Regions from separate parts of the Arthrobacter sp. TmtSoilC48 genome, predicted to be linked through region 2. Evidence: riboswitches for the same ligand, from Rfam matches in the RefSeq annotation. Region 2 holds a riboswitch; each other region holds the start of a gene.
What was found. Region 2 has a riboswitch for glycine ahead of gcvP (aminomethyl-transferring glycine dehydrogenase). Riboswitches for the same ligand answer to the same signal wherever they lie in the genome.
Positions count from the first base shown of each region.

Region 1: it holds a riboswitch for glycine, as region 2 does, so the genes downstream of both, gcvP (aminomethyl-transferring glycine dehydrogenase) here and gcvP (aminomethyl-transferring glycine dehydrogenase) in region 2, are expected to answer to the same signal.
Region 3: it holds a riboswitch for glycine, as region 2 does, so the genes downstream of both, cycA (D-serine/D-alanine/glycine transporter) here and gcvP (aminomethyl-transferring glycine dehydrogenase) in region 2, are expected to answer to the same signal.

Region 1 is NZ_AP046049.1:4,273,795-4,279,053, forward strand. It holds gene gcvP (aminomethyl-transferring glycine dehydrogenase) at 1-1,699, opposite strand, end outside; glycine riboswitch at 1,885-1,982, opposite strand; gene AC6I97_RS19665 (TetR/AcrR family transcriptional regulator) at 2,075-2,614, opposite strand; gene AC6I97_RS19670 (MFS transporter) at 2,688-4,238, shown strand; gene AC6I97_RS19675 (cyclodeaminase/cyclohydrolase family protein) at 4,273-4,923, opposite strand; gene AC6I97_RS19680 (amidohydrolase) at 5,032-5,259, shown strand, end outside.
Region 2 is NZ_AP046049.1:701,191-706,449, reverse strand. It holds gene gcvT (glycine cleavage system aminomethyltransferase GcvT) at 1-1,055, opposite strand, end outside; gene gcvP (aminomethyl-transferring glycine dehydrogenase) at 1,068-3,935, opposite strand; glycine riboswitch at 4,084-4,182, opposite strand; gene AC6I97_RS03375 (PucR family transcriptional regulator) at 4,257-5,259, opposite strand, start outside.
Region 3 is NZ_AP046049.1:4,417,041-4,422,299, forward strand. It holds gene AC6I97_RS20285 (ExeM/NucH family extracellular endonuclease) at 1-1,305, shown strand, start outside; gene cycA (D-serine/D-alanine/glycine transporter) at 1,387-2,874, opposite strand; glycine riboswitch at 3,020-3,118, opposite strand; gene AC6I97_RS20295 (FAD/NAD(P)-binding protein) at 3,193-5,178, opposite strand; gene AC6I97_RS20300 (prolyl oligopeptidase family serine peptidase) at 5,239-5,259, shown strand, end outside.

The sequences.
Region 1 (5,259 bases), 3.6 Mb from region 2:
GCTCACCCTGGGAACCGGCGTTCGGCTGGATGGAAACCTGATCGTACCCGGTGATCTCGGTCAGCTGGGATTCAAGGTCGGCAATGAGTTCACGCCAGCCAGCGGTCTGGGAGTCCGGAGCGAACGGGTGGATCGAGGCGAACTCCGGCCAGGAGATTGCTTCCATCTCGGCGGTTGCGTTCAGCTTCATGGTGCAGGAACCCAGCGGAATCATGGTGCGGTCCAGTGCGAGGTCGCGGTCCGAAAGCTTGCGGATGTAGCGCAGCAGCTGGGTTTCGGAGCGGTGCGTGTTGAATACCGGGTGCTGCATGAAGTCGCTCGTACGCTCAACGGAAGATTCCAGCGCAAAACCTTCAGCGGATTCGGTGACCGAGGCGCCGAAGACATCCAGGACGCCGCCGACAATCTCTGAGGTAGTGGTCTCGTCAACAGAAATGCCCACCAGATCAGCGTCAATGCTGCGCAGGTTGATTCCCTTGGCCTCGGCAGCGGCAACGATCCCGGCAGCCTTGCCGGGAACGCGGACGGTGATGGTGTCGAAGAAGGAACCGTGAAGGACCTCGACGCCGGCGCCCTTCAGGGACGCTGCAAGCGTGCGCGCGTGACCGTGGGCGGTCTCGGCGATTGCCTTCAGGCCTTCGGGACCGTGATAGACGGCGTACATGGACGCGACGATGGCAAGCAGGGCCTGGGCCGTGCAGATGTTGGACGTGGCCTTCTCGCGCCGGATGTGCTGCTCACGGGTCTGCAGCGCCAAGCGGTAAGCGGGGACACCGGCGTCGTCCTTGGAAACGCCCACCAGACGGCCCGGCATGGAACGCTCGAGGCCCTTCTGGACGGCCATGTAGGCGGCGTGGGGGCCGCCGAAGAACAGCGGAACGCCCAGGCGCTGGGCGGAGCCGACGGCGATATCGGCGCCCTGCTCGCCCGGAGGCGTGATGAGCGTCAGCGAGAGCAGGTCTGCAGCCACGGTGACGAGCGCGCCACGTTCCTTGGCGTCAGCGATGACGGCGGAGTGATCGAACACGCGGCCGGAAACGCCGGGCTGCTGCAGGACGACGCCGTTGATGGCGCCTTCCGGGAGGCCGAGCGAAAGGTCAGCGACCTCAACCTCGAAGCCGAGTGCCTCGGCACGGCCCTTCACGATGGCAATGGTCTGGGGAAGGCAGTCGGCGTCGAGGACCGTCTTGCCGTCATGGGCGGCCTTGTTCTTGTTGGCGCGGCGCATCATCAGCACGGCTTCGGCCACTGCCGTTGCTTCGTCCAGCAGGGAGGCGTTGGCGATCGGCAGGCCCACGAGGTCCTGGACCATTGTCTGGAAGTTCAGCAGAGCTTCGAGGCGGCCCTGGGAGATTTCCGGCTGGTAGGGCGTGTACGCGGTGTACCAGGCCGGGGATTCCAGGATGTTGCGTCGGATAACCGGCGGCGTGACGGTGTCGTAGTAGCCCTGGCCGATCATCTGGACGGCGGTCTTGTTCTTGGACGCAAGCTTGCGCAGCTCGGCCAGCACCTCAACTTCGCTGAGCGCGTTTTCAAGGGTGAGGGCAACGTCCTGGCGGATGTCGTTGGGAACGGCTGTATCAACCAAAGAATCGACGGTGTCGTAGCCGACCGTCTTGAGCATGGTTTCAATGTCGGCCTGGCGGCGGGCGCCAATGTGCCGGTCGACGAAGGTGGTGGAGGCTGAACTAACCGTCACGAAGGAACTCCATTACTTGGGCGGCGTTGGGTACGCCACAGCGGCTCGGGTTCCTCCCCGCTCTGTATTGGACCTGAGAGTTTCCGCGTGTTGCTTGAACAACGATCGCTTGCACCGTCGGTGAGCACAGCACTTCTTCCGCGCCAAGAGGGCGCGGCAAAAGGCCTGCTACTTTCCAGAGTTGCCTCGCCGCGGCGGTGCGTGGGCCTGAGAGATTCCTGGGGAGGGTTTGCTCCTACGGCGCCCGCATCACTTGCTTGCGGGACTCTCCCGCCGCAGATCAAAGGCATATTCAATTTTTGCGGGCCCCTGTGAAGACGCACCACAAGGCTCAATTGTCCTACGTCGGGGGCGTCGCCGCAAATGGATGGCCCGCTACTTGCGGAGCCGGTCCAGGATGCCAAGGAGGATCTCGACGTCGGCCTCCCGCCCGGCCTTGCCGCCTTCCTGGCCACCCTCGAACATGGCATTGAAATACAGGCCGTCGCCCATGTAACTGACGGCTTTGGCAACCTCCGGACCAACATCCTCGGCCAGGACGTCCAACCACTGCTGCTGGATTCCGGCAAACCTGCGGCGGGTCTCCTCATGCGCAACTTCGGCCAGTCTTGTGGCAGCGACCAAAGCCCGATCCATGGGGGTTCCCGCCCATAGGGAGGAGCGGATGAAGTAAACCGCAGAGCCGTCCGGCGCAGCCTTCATTTGCTCGACGTCTTCCTGAGCCAACCGATCCAGGCGCTCAAGCAGGGCGCTGATCAGCGATTCCTTGCTGGGGAAGTGATAAAGCAGCCCGCCCTTGGAGACGCCCGCCCGCTTGGCAACGGCATCGAGGGTGGCGGCCCGCTCCCCCACCTCGATGAGGAGGGCTTCGTAGGCATCCAGGACCGCATCCCTGGCAACTGGTTTTCGTGGCATGTGTACATCATTCCCTACGGGGTCGACGGCGCTTAATTTGAAACTGTACCGTCTGGACGGTACAGTAGCTGTCATGTTCACGCCGTCCTCGACCCAAGCTCCCCGTTCCGCTCGTCCCGTCATGGGTGGAGGCGCACCTTGGCGCGACTGGACGGCCCTGGCACTCCTGATGTTCCCGGTGCTGCTGGTGGCCGTCGACAACACCGCGCTCACGTTCGCCCTGCCCGAAATTGCCCGCTCCCTGGACGTGGGTGGCGTGCAGCTCCTATGGATCATCGACGCCTACCCGCTCGTGTTGGCGGCGTTGCTGGTTTCCATGGGCAACCTGGGCGACAGGATCGGACGACGGCGGCTGCTGCTGATCGGCAGCACCGGCTTCGCTGCGGTTTCGGCTGCTACGGCGTTCGCGCCTTCCGCGGAATGGCTGATTGCCGGCCGCGCAGCACTTGGCGTGTTCGGCGCGATGCTGATGCCTTCAACCCTGTCCCTGATCCGGAACATCTTTGCTGATCCGAACCGCCGGCGGCTCGCGATCGCCGTATGGGCCGCCGGATTCTCTGGTGGCGCTGCCCTTGGCCCGATCTTCGGTGGCTGGCTGGTTGAGCACTTCTGGTGGGGTGCTGTCTTCCTGGTGGCGACCTTCCTGCTCCTGCCGCTCCTCGCCTTCGGCAGGGTCCTCATTCCCGAATCCAAGGACGCCAACCCCGGCCGCGTTGACGTGCCCAGTATCGGGCTGTCCGTGATCACGATGGCTCCGTTCGTGTACGGCATCAAGGAATTCGCTGTTCACGGATTCGGGGTGTCGGCAGCGGCCTTCATGGTCTTCGGCCTGGTGATGGGCGTTCTGTTTGTCCGTCGCCAGCGCCAACTTGAGAACCCAATGCTGGATGTCCGCCTGTTCAGCAACAGGGTGTTCAGCACGGCGATCGTGGCCAACGTCCTGTCCTTGTTTTCCATGACGGGCTTCATCTACTTCTTCGCCCAGCACTTGCAGCTGGTTGAAGGCCAGTCCCCCATGGAAGCGGGCATTGCAATGATTCCGGCGCTCCTGGCAACGGTCGTCGCCGGCCTGGTGGTGGTCCCGCTGGTAAAGCGCATCCGGCCGGGATTCGTAGTGGCCGGCGGACTTACCCTCAGCGCTGCAGGCTATTTAGTGGTGGCTGTGGGTGACCACGGCAGCGGACCGATGTTCCTCTTGTCAGCTTTGACTGTCCTGGCCGTTGGCGTTGGCGCAGCGGAGACCATCTCCAACGACCTCATCCTCGGCTCCGTACCGGCCGACAAGTCCGGAGCGGCGTCCGCAATTTCCGAAACCGGATACGAACTGGGTTCGCTCCTGGGAACGGCCGTGCTGGGCTCTATCCTCACCGCGTCCTACCAGCACAACCTCGTCATCCCGGAGGGCTTGTCCACGCAGGCGGCAGGGAACGCGGGTGAAACGCTGGCCGGCGCCGTGGATGCCGCAGCTGCACTACCCGCTCCATTGTCCGATGCACTGACAGCCGCCGCCCGGGTAGCCTTCGAGTCCGGCGTCCACATCACTGCGGCGATTGGGCTGGTACTGATGGCCGGAGCGGCAGTGCTTGCCGCCGTCGTGCTCCGCAGGGTGCCCAAGGCGCGGTAAGCGAGCGTGCAGTAGGCCGGCGTTCCGTCGGGAATCAGTGGCCGTCAGTAGGTGCAGCCTTGTCATCTACGGCGGCCACCAGCTCGTCAATCCGGTCCAGGGCATCGCTGAGCCGGCCTACCGTTGCCCACAATCCAGGGTGCTTTTCCTTGATTTCATCAAGCGTCGCGCCTGCGGATCTGAGCGATCCGAGATCAAAGCTCACGTTGGTGCGGGCTCCTGCGATGGCTGCCCTGAGGGCTCCAAACCCCACCACGACGTCGGCAATGAGTGCTGGGTTCCCGTGGGCAGCAAGCCATCCCAGGTCCTCGATGGCGTCGATGGCATGGTCGCCGAGCACAGCGGAGGCCTTGGCAGCATCGACGGATGCGCGGTGGATTGCCTGCTCCCGGTCCGGACCAGGATCAAGCCGGAAGGCCGCACCGAAAGCCTTCGACGCCGTTGCGTCCTCGTCAGCCAGCTTAAGGGCGGCTTCGCGGAGGGAGCGGGCCCGGACGTGCAGCTCGGCCAATTCCCGCCCGGGCGCCTCTGTGTAACCTGCGACCATGGACGCCAGGGACGCTGCAACGGCCAGCATCACGCCGGTTCCCGCGCCTCCACCCGGTGATCCGCTGGACTCTGCCAGGGCCTTGGTCCAATCCTCGACTGTTGAGCCTTGGGTAGTGATCTCTTGTGAAGATTCCATGCAACCAAGTTTGCCCTGAAGCGCAAAGGTGTGGGTCGGCGTCGTTGCCTGATGACGTCGATACACTGGCCAGACCCTGCGGCGTCGACCTGTTAAGGAAAATTCCCCATGAGCATTGACCTGGAAGCCCTCTACCGTGATCTGCACTCGAACCCGGAGCTTTCCTTCCAAGAGGTCAGAACAGCCGGGATCATCAGCGGACACCTTGAGGACTTGGGGCTGCTGGTCCACCGCAGCGTGGGGAAAACGGGGGTTGTAGGAGTCCTGGACAATGGCCCTGGACCCGTGGTGATGCTTCGTGCGGATATGGACGCGTTACCGGTCAAGGAGGACACC
Region 2 (5,259 bases):
CCCGGTGTGGAATGCTCGACGTCGACATACGCCAGGGCGATCGGGTAACCGAGCGTTGGGCTCGGCTGGCCGGAGGTGACTTCGCCGATGAGTGAGCCGTCCTTGAGGACCGAGTAGTGGGCGCGGGCTGCACGTCGGCCGGTTCCCTTGAGGCCGACCAGTTTCTGTCCGATGGTCGATCCGACGCCGGCTGCCTTGATCGCAGCCAGGGCTTCCTTGCCGATGAAGTCGCTTTCCTTGGCCAGGGAAACCACCGGGCCAAGTCCTGCGGCGTAGGCGTTGACGTAGCGGGAGAGCTCGTTGCCGTAGAGCGGCATGCCGGCTTCGAGGCGAAGGGAGTCGCGTGCTGCAAGGCCCGCGGGGATGAGGCCGTGGCCTTCGCCGACCTCGAGGAGTGCTTCCCAAAGGCCGGCTGCGTCAACGTTCGGGATGTAGATCTCGAAGCCGTCTTCGCCGGTGTAACCGGTGCGGGCAAGCAACAAGTCCTGCCCGTTGATCTCAACCTCAACAGCCGCGTAGTACTTCAGCTCGGTCACGAGGGCGTGCTGCTCTGCCGGAACCAAGGTCAGCAGAATGGCTTCCGCGTTCGGACCCTGGACTGCGATCAGCGACGTCCCAGCCGAGGCGTCCTCAACCACGACGTCGAAGCCGGCGGCCCGCTCCAGCAGAGCTGCCGCAACTACCTTGGCGTTGCCCGCGTTGGGGACCACGAGGTACTGATCCACGCCTTCTTCGGGAGAAGGGCGGCGGTAGGTGATGAGGTCGTCGATGATGCCACCGTCGGCGTTGCAGATCAGCGAGTACTTGGCCTTGCCCACGGCGATCGCGGACAACTTGCCCACGAGCGCGAAGTCCAGGAAGGCCGCGGCGCCCGGACCACTGACCCAGACTTCGCCCATGTGCGAGAGGTCGAAGAGGCCAGCTGCGTTACGGACTGCGTGGTGTTCGGCGAGTTCGGACTCGTACTTGAGCGGCATCTGCCAGCCGCCGAAGTCCGTGAACGAGGCCCCGGCTTTTTTGTGCTGCTCGTAGAGAGCGGTGTAGTTCTCAGTCATTGAGTCAGTCCTTTAGTTCTCGAAGTCTGCGGTGTTGTCCTCGAACGCTTCAAGGGGTGGGCAGGAGCACACCAGGTTGCGGTCGCCAGCAGCGCCGTCAATGCGTCCGACCGGCGGGAAGTACTTGTCCTGCTTCAGGTGGTGGACTGGGAACGCGGCCTGCTCACGCGGGTATGCGCGGTCCCATGCAGAACTCACGACGGCGGCAGCCGTGTGCGGCGCGTTGCGCAGCGGCGAGTTCTCAACAGTGAAATCGCCGGTGGCAACCTGCTCGATTTCGGCACGGATGGTGATCATGGCTTCAATGAAGCGGTCGATCTCGGCAAGGTCCTCGGACTCGGTCGGCTCCACCATCAAAGTGCCCGCAACCGGGAACGCCAAGGTGGGAGCGTGGAAACCGAAGTCGATGAGGCGCTTGGCCACGTCCTCAGCCGTGACGCCGGTGCGGGCAGTCAGTTCGCGGAGATCCAGGATGCACTCGTGGGCAACAAGACCGCCTTCGCCGGTGTAAAGAACCGGGAAGTGCTCATCCAAGCGGGAGGCAACGTAGTTCGCAGCAAGCAGCGCGGACTTGGTGGCTTCGGTGAGCCCCTGGCCACCCATGAGCTTCACGTAAGCCCAGGAAATCGGGAGCACACCGGCGGAGCCGTAGCGGGATGCAGAGATGGCCACGCCACCTTCAGACGAAACATTGTTCGCATCTCCGGGCATGAACGGTGCCAGGTGGGCCTTGGCTGCAACCGGTCCAACACCGGGTCCGCCGCCCCCGTGCGGGATGCAGAAGGTCTTGTGCAGGTTCAGGTGGGAGACATCGCCGCCGAACTTGCCCGGCTGGGCGAGCCCAACGAGTGCGTTGAGGTTTGCGCCGTCAACGTACACCTGGCCTCCGGCAGCATGGATCGAGTCGCAGACCTCCCGGACGTCAGCGTCGTAAACACCGTGCGTGGACGGGTACGTGATCATGATGCAGGACAGGACGTCCTTGTTGGCCTCGATCTTGGCTGCCAGGTCCGCGTGGTCGATCGTGCCGTCAGCGGCCGTGGCCACCACAACAACCTTCATGCCGGCGAGCACAGCCGAAGCAGCATTGGTGCCGTGCGCAGAAGCAGGGATCAGGCACACGTTGCGCTGCTCGTCGCCGCGGGAAAGGTGGTAGCCGCGGATCGCAAGGAGGCCCGCGAGCTCACCCTGGGAACCGGCGTTCGGCTGGATGGAGACCTGATCGTAGCCGGTGATCTCAGTGAGGTCGGCTTCCAGCCCTTCAATGAGCTCGCGCCATCCAGCGGTCTGGTGATCCGGAGCGAACGGGTGGATGGAGGCGAACTCCGGCCAGGAGATTGCTTCCATCTCAGCTGTAGCGTTGAGCTTCATGGTGCAGGAACCCAGCGGGATCATGGTGCGGTCCAGTGCGAGGTCCCGGTCGGACAGCTTGCGGATATAGCGCAACAGCTGTGTCTCGGAACGGTGCGTGTTGAACACGGGGTGCTGCAGGAAATCACTGGTTCGGACCACGTCTGAGGGCAGCTCAAACCCGGAAGCGTCCTTCACCGGACCGGCACCAAAGGCGACGGCTACCGCGGAGAGAACCTCCGGCGTCGTGGTTTCATCGAGGGAAACGCCGACCGTGCCAGCATCGATGCGACGCAGGTTGATACCGCGGGCTTCGGCGGCGGCGATGACTTTGTCAGCCTTGCCGGGTACGCGGACCGTGAGGGTGTCGAAGAAGGATTCAGACACGAGTTCACGGCCAGCCGTCTTGAGGGCAGTGGCCAGCGTGCGGGCGTGGCCGTGCACGGTTTCCGCGATCGCCTTCAGGCCTTCGGGGCCGTGGTAAACCGCGTACATCGAAGCCACGATCGCGAGTAGTGCCTGCGCGGTGCAGATGTTGGACGTCGCCTTTTCGCGGCGGATGTGCTGCTCGCGGGTCTGAAGGGCCAGACGGTAAGCCGGGACTCCGGCGTTGTCCTTGGAGACGCCGACGATGCGGCCCGGGAGCGTGCGCTCCATGCCTTCGCGGACTGCCATGTACGCAGCGTGGGGGCCGCCGAAGAACAGCGGAACACCAAAGCGCTGCGCAGTTCCGACGGCGATATCGGCACCCTGCTCGCCCGGGGGCGTGATGAGGGTGAGCGCCAAAAGGTCGGCAGCGACAGTGACCAGCGCCCCGCGCTCCTTGGCGTCAGCGATGACGCCGGTGTGGTCGAAAACGCGGCCCGAAACGCCGGGCTGCTGCAGGACGATGCCGTTGATCTCGCCGTCGGGAAGCCCTGCGGAGAGGTCGGCAATCTCCACCTCGAAGCCGAGTGCCTCGGCACGGCCCTTCACGATGGCGATGGTCTGCGGGAGGAGGTCGGCGTCCAGGACGGTCTTGCCGTCCTTCGCGGTCTTGGACTTGCTGGCACGACGCATCAGCAGCACAGCCTCGGCCACAGCGGTGGCTTCATCCAGCAGCGAAGCGTTGGCCACGGGAAGTCCGGTGAGGTCCTGGACCATTGTCTGGAAGTTCAGCAGAGCTTCGAGGCGGCCCTGGGAGATTTCCGGCTGGTAGGGCGTGTACGCGGTGTACCAGGCCGGGGATTCCAGGATGTTGCGTCGGATAACCGGCGGCGTGACGGTGTCGTAGTAGCCCTGGCCGATCAGCTGGATGGCGGTCTTGTTCTTGGACGCAAGCTTGCGGAGCTCGGCGAGGACCTGGGTCTCGCTAAGGGCGGCCTGAAGCGTCAGCGGCGTGGCTTGCCGGATGGAATCGGGGACCGCAACATCTACCAGGCCGTCTACGGAGTCGTAGCCGATTGCCTTGAGCATGGTGTCAACGTCGGCCTGACGGCGGGCGCCGATGTGCCGGTCCGCGAAAGCGGTGGGGGTTGATTGAACAGTCAAGAGGAACTCCATGATTCAGGCGCCCTATGTGCGCCACGATGATGTGGGTTCCTCCCCGCTCTGTATTGGACCTGAGAGATTCCGCAGGAATGGTTGCCTGCTTGCACCGTCGGTGAGCCCAGTTACCTGGACTGCTTTCCAGAGTTGCCTCGCCGTGGCGGTACGTGGGCCTGAGAGATTCCTGGGGAGGATTTGCTCCTACGGCGCCTGACTGGATGTACCGGCAGGACTCTCCCGCCACAGATCAAAAGCATTGCGTCACGTCAGTGACACGGTTCACACCATAGCGGGTTATCTGGAAAAAGCGCAAGCAAGGGATACCTACCGGTGCATTGCCTCGTGGATCTGGAGAGCGAACCACAACTGGGCAACAGTGGAGGTTTCACCCATGTCCAGCCCCGTCAATTCGCCGATTTTTCGTATCCGATAGATGATGGTTTGCCGGTGCGCGAACAGGGCAGCGGCGGTCTTTTGCCAGGAACGCTGCGAGTCCAAATAGGTCCTCAGCGTGACAATGAGATCGCCTTCCTGGCTCTGCTCGTAATCGAAAATCGGGCCGAGGAGACGCCGGACCAGGGCAGTTCCTTCCTCGAAACCCGTCAGCCCCAGCCACGATGGTCCCTGCGCGTAACGGGCCAGGCCAAGCTTGTTCGCCCGGGCCGATCCGAGCGCCCACAAGGACTCCTGCAGCGCGCGCTGAATGCCCGCCACACCCGCCGGAGCGCTGATCCCGATCGCGGCATCCGCCCCGGCGCAATGCACCAAAATATCGTCCGGCACATCAGCAGGGACAACGACGTGCAGCCGGTTATTCCGCTTCAGGGAAGCCGACGCAACCCCGTGCCGCCACAGTTCGATGTGCACGTTAGCCAGCCTGTCGCCGTCGTCCGCTGCTTTATCGCCGGCGTCCGCGTAGAGCGAGGCGAGCAGGAAATCCTGGGGCGGAACATCAAAACCGGCCAGCCGGCTCTCCATCTCGGCCGCGCCCAAGCGTCCATCCATGGCCTGCAGCAGGAACTCACCCGCCAGCCGATGGCGGCCTTCCAGCGACAGGACGATGCGCGAAAGCTGCAGTCCCAGCACCGTTGCGGCGTGCAGAAGTACGACGGCGTCCGGGTGCGGTTCGCTGTTGGGCAGCACCACGAGGAGCGCGTTGGCGTGGGTCGGGATGTCCATGGTCAGCACGTGCCGGCCCCGGATCCGGTGCCACTGGAAGTTCTTACCCGCCAAGGACACCTGCCCGGAAAGCGGAGCCCATTCATCGGCAAGGAACCGTGGGACCGGCTGTCCCTCCGGGTGCCAGGGATGCAGGCAGCGGCGGTCC
Region 3 (5,259 bases), 3.7 Mb from region 2:
CCCTTGCTGGACGCCAACGGCCAACCCACCGGCAAAACCCGTCCCATTGTGCAGACCGGCAACTACGGCGAAAACGTGGGAAGCGTTACTCTCACCATCGATACCACCACGCATTCGGTCACAAGCTATAAAGCTGCCGTGGTGGATCGGACCACGGACACTTCGGAAAGCCTCGTTGCCGCCTATCCTCGCGTGGCCGCAGTCAAGGCGATCGTGGACAAGGCTCTTGCCGATGCTGCCGTGATCGGGAATCAGCCGGTGGGTGCAGTGACAGCTGATATCACCACCGCCTTCACTCCGGATCCGGCTGGCGGCGCCCCCAAGCGGGACGACCGCGCGAACGAATCCACCCTCGGAAACCTGGTAGCGGACTCCTTGGTGGACACGCTCCAGGCGCCTGAACTGGGTGCTGCGGAGATAGGCGTCGTGAACCCTGGCGGCCTGCGTAACGAGCTCTACTACGCCCCGGACGGCACCATCACCTACGCTGAGGCCAACGCGGTCCTGCCGTTCGTGAACAACCTGTGGACTACCTCCCTCACTGGCGCCCAGTTCAAGACCCTTCTTGAGCAGCAGTGGCAGACCAACGTTGACGGAACACTTCCCAGCCGCCCGTACCAGCAGCTTGGACTTTCCAGGAACGTCAACTACACCTACGACGCCGCCCGCCCGGAAGGCGACCGCATCACCGGCATCTGGGTAGGCGGCGCAGTCATCGACCCCGCCAAGCAGTACAGGATCGGTACGTTCAGCTTCCTGGCTACCGGCGGCGACAACTTCCGCATCTTCAAGGAAGGCAGCAACACGAAAGACACCGGGTTGGTGGACCGCGATGCCTGGATCAAGTACCTCCGTGAGCACAACCCCGTATCTCCGGACTTCGCGCGCCGGTCAGTTGCCGTGGTAAACACCACCGCCGCAGAGGTCAAAGCGGGTGAGCCCATGGCACTCGCTATCTCCAAGCTGAACCTCACCTCGATCGGCAGCCCGGCCAACAACACTCTCAATGCCGTCTTCGTGGACAGCAAGGGCGCGGCGATAACGCTCGACTCCGTGCCGGTAACGGCAGGCACTGCCACAGTGAACCTCAAGGTTCCCGCGGCGGCAGCTGCAGGCAGTGGCACATTGGTGCTGACCGCCGTGGAGTCCGGAACCGTGGTAAAGGCCCTGGTGACGGTTGCAGGGAGCGGCACGAATCCCCCGCAATGCACTCCGCCCACCAAACCGTCCAAGTGGTACGACGCCGTGGGCTGGTTGCACTACGCGTGGGCCTGGTTGGAGTACCAGAAGTGTCTGAGGGGCTAGGCGGCCCCTTCGCATGACCCGCCAAGAAAGGTAGCCCCTCAGGAGGATGACTCGTGAAGGGCTACCTTTTTGGATTTTCGCCTACTTCTTGGCGAGCTCGGGTTCCTCCGCGTGCTTGGCGTCCTTCTCAAGCTGCGCCTGGAACTCCCTAAAGCGAACCAGGTGCGCTGGCCGGCGACGCAGGATGACCCAGGCCACCCCCAGAATCAGGAACCACAGCGGCGTGGCCAGGAGCGCAGCAAAAGTGTCCGGCTGCGTGGTCAGGGTCCAAAGCACGAAGGCAAAGAAGGCAAAAACCACCCACACCATCACCACGCCGCCTGGCATTTTGAACGCCGAAGCATCATGCAGGTGTGGCCGCCGCTTGCGGAATGCAAGGTAGCTGGCCAGGATGATGGACCATACGAAGACGAAGCAAACCGCAGACACGGTGGTCACCATGTCGAACGCCTTGCCGATGTCCTGCCCGGCATACATGAGGACTACGCCGGACAGCAGCAGGACGCAGGAAAGGAACAGGGCGTTGCGGGGTACTTTGCGGCTTGAGAGCGCGCCAAACACAGCCGGCGCGTCGCCTTCCTGGGCCAGTCCGTAAACCATGCGGGACGTTGAGTAGATACCCGAGTTGGCTGAGGACATCGCAGAGCTGAGAACCACCAGGTTGACGATCGTAGCCGCCGCACCCAGGCCGGCCAGGGAGAACATCGCAATGAATGGACTGTGGCCGGCCGCGAACTGGGTCCACGGGGTGACGGACATCAGGATGATGAGGGCACCCACATAGAAGAGCAGCACGCGGATCGGAATCGAGTTGATGGCCTTGGGCAGGTTCTTCTCCGGGTCCTTTGCCTCGGCGGCCGTGGTACCTACCAATTCAATGCCGACGAAAGCGAAGACGGCGATCTGGAAACCGGCGACGAAGCCCATGAATTCGTTGGGGAAGAAGCCACCGTGGCTCCACAGGTTGGTGAAGCTGGCCGGTCCGGCGTCGGACTGGAAGCCGCTGAAAATCATGAACAAACCGACGATGATCAGTGCCGCGATGGCGACGATCTTGATGAGGGCGAACCAGAATTCGGTCTCGCCGAATGCTTTCACCGTAGCCAGGTTCAGAAGCAGCAGGATGCCGATGGTGATCAATCCTGGCACCCAGAGTGGAAGGGAAGGCCAGAGCTCCTTGGAGTACCCGGCGATCGCGATGACGTCGGCGATGCCGGTAATGACCCAGCAGAACCAATAGGTCCAGCCGGTGAAGAACCCGGCCCAGGGACCCAGCAGGTCCGCTGCAAAGTCGCTGAAGGATTTGTAGTTCAGGTTGCTCAGGAGCAACTCGCCCATGGCGCGCATGACGAAGAAGAGCATGAAGCCGATGATCATGTACACGAAAATGACGGATGGACCAGCGGCAGAAATGGTCTTTCCCGAGCCCATGAACAGGCCCGTGCCAATTGCACCGCCTATCGCGATCAGCTGGATGTGCCGGTTGCTGAGCTGCCGTTCGAGGTGTGGTTCGAGATGTGGTGAGCCTGCTTGGTGCGGGACGGAGGATGGTGGGCGCTGAATCGTCAAGAGGAACTCCATTGTTCAGGCGGCACTGGGTGCCACGATGATTCGGGTTCCTCCCCACTCTGTAGGTGGACCTGAGAGTTTCCGCAGGGATGGCCTGCTTGCACCTTCGGTGAGCCCGGATGCCCGGACTGCTTTCCAGAGTTGCCTCGCCGCGGCGGTACATGGGCCTGAGAGATTCCTGGGGAGGGTTTGCTCCTACGGCGCCTGACGGGATGTACCGGCAGGACTCTCCCGCCGCAGATCAAAAGCGCGCACCACTTTGCCGGTGATGCAGCTCACACACTAGCGAAGCGTTGGACTCACTGCAAACAAAGGCAGCTAGCTGGCCAGAATGCTACGGGCGATTTCGTCGGCATCCCGCAGGGTTCGCTGGCCGCTGGCATAAGCCTTCCCGGTCGCCGGACGCGCCTCTGCAGCAATGGCCGTTCCCCACTGGGTCGCCGACAATTGCAGGCCCAAAACATACATCCCCCGGGTCACAGAGCCGTTGGACGCCACAGGCCGGTACGGGTGCGGTTCCACATCCAGTCCGGTTGTCTGCACCGGCGTGCCCTCGGCACTCATCATGATTTTGGTTCGCACAAGGCCGTCAGCCATGAGTTGTTCCAGGAGTGGAGAAATATTGATGCCCACCCTGTTGGCCGGCGACATCGCTTCAATCAACGTGGGTGCCTCCGCTGGCCCGTCGTGGACCCATGGAGAGACTGCCCGGAAAACCTTGGCGCTTCTATCCACACTGAACTTCGGGTCGGGTCCAACGAAACCCACGACGCCGGCACGCGCCAAAGCAGCCAACTGCTCCGAACGCAGTGCCGGGGCCCCGCTGGCAAGGCCTTCAACGAACGATTCGAACCATCCCCTCAGTTCAGCGACCCACGATTCGTCCGTGATACCACCGTCTGCCACGACGGACTTCAGGATCGCCCTGCCGGTGTGCAGTGCGCCGATTGCCATTTTCACGGGATCCGCTTCGCCCAGTGCGGAGCGTCGTGCGTCGTCGTCCAGGTAGGCCGTTATCGCCAGATCCAGTTCCCGGCGGGACGCGAACGTCCGGCCCGCCAAGGGCGCAGCGAGTCCGCGGACATTCAGTCGGCGGGAGGCAAGCACGTGCTTGTCCACCAAGGCGGCGACGTCGCTTTCCCAGTTGGCGGTGGTGTGCGCGTGGGGTTGCAACGCGTCCTCAAGGTCCGCGAGGAACTGCGCTGCATCGCGGATGGCGGCAGGCTGCGACCTTGCCAGGGTGGAGTAATAGGCCCACAAGGCGTCCCGGTGCAGGAGCGGCCAAAGATCGTGGTCGAATCCGGGCTGGATACCGGCTGCCCTGAACCGGTCCACTGCTGCCTCGGTCAGGTAACGCATGGTGATGCTGCTGGGGTAATACCCTGCCAAACCAGCCTTGGCCCGGTACGGGGTTCCGCGCCGGGATGCTGCGATAATCCTGGGTTCCCTGCCCGAGGGCCGGTACTCGAGAACTCCGGCTCCCGGTACGCCGGCTTCGACGAACTTGCCTCCCCGGCCCTCAGTCAGCTGGCCCATGACATCGAAGAAATTCAGTCCCATCCCACGCACCAGGACGGGCTCGTTGTCCGGCACCCGCTGCCAGTCAACGTCGGCTGGCGGTGCAGGCGGGAAATAGAGGAGGCCGTGCTCGTCGGCTGCCCGTTGGAACGAACGCTGCTCCGGATTCAAACGTGACTCGATGTGTCCCAGCGCGAGGACCACCGAGCCGACGGTGAGGGTAGTGCCGTCGGCCAGTTCGACGTCGAACGCTTGCCCACCTGCGATGCCTGGGCTTGCCGGGACCGGGCGCGCCGCCACGGCGGTCGTCTCATGGAAGGTGACCTCCACGCCGTCGGGCATTCGCTGAAGCAGCTCCGCCAAAGTCTGCCGCAGGTACCGTCCGTAGAGCGCCCTGCTGGGAAAATCGTGGGACTCCAAGGTGGCCAACTCCGCCTTTTCGGCGTCGTTCAGCCCCTGTCCATCACGACGTCGGGCGGCGCGCCACTGGTCGAACGAACCGCCTGCGAGGGGCTGCGCAAGCTTGGGGTCTTCCGGGATGAGCGTCGGATAGAACGCCTGTGTGTTCATCAGGTACAGCCTGGACTGCTCCGGCTGCCACACATGGCCGGATGCTGGCGGGAAAGGATCCACAACGTGGATGTGCAGTGTGCGCTGCCCGGTATCGGTCCGGTTCGCGCGGCTGGTGGCCCCTGCGGCCCAATTCGCGAGTAGCCGCTCAAGGACACTCGTGCCCCGGGGGCCGGCCCCAATAAGGGCAACACGATTGATTTGCGATTTAGCCACGCTCAAGCCTAACTTCTGCGTGACTTGCTTCCAGTTGAAAAGTGTTGCTTGGATGGGGCGATGACCACCACAGAAGCTGAT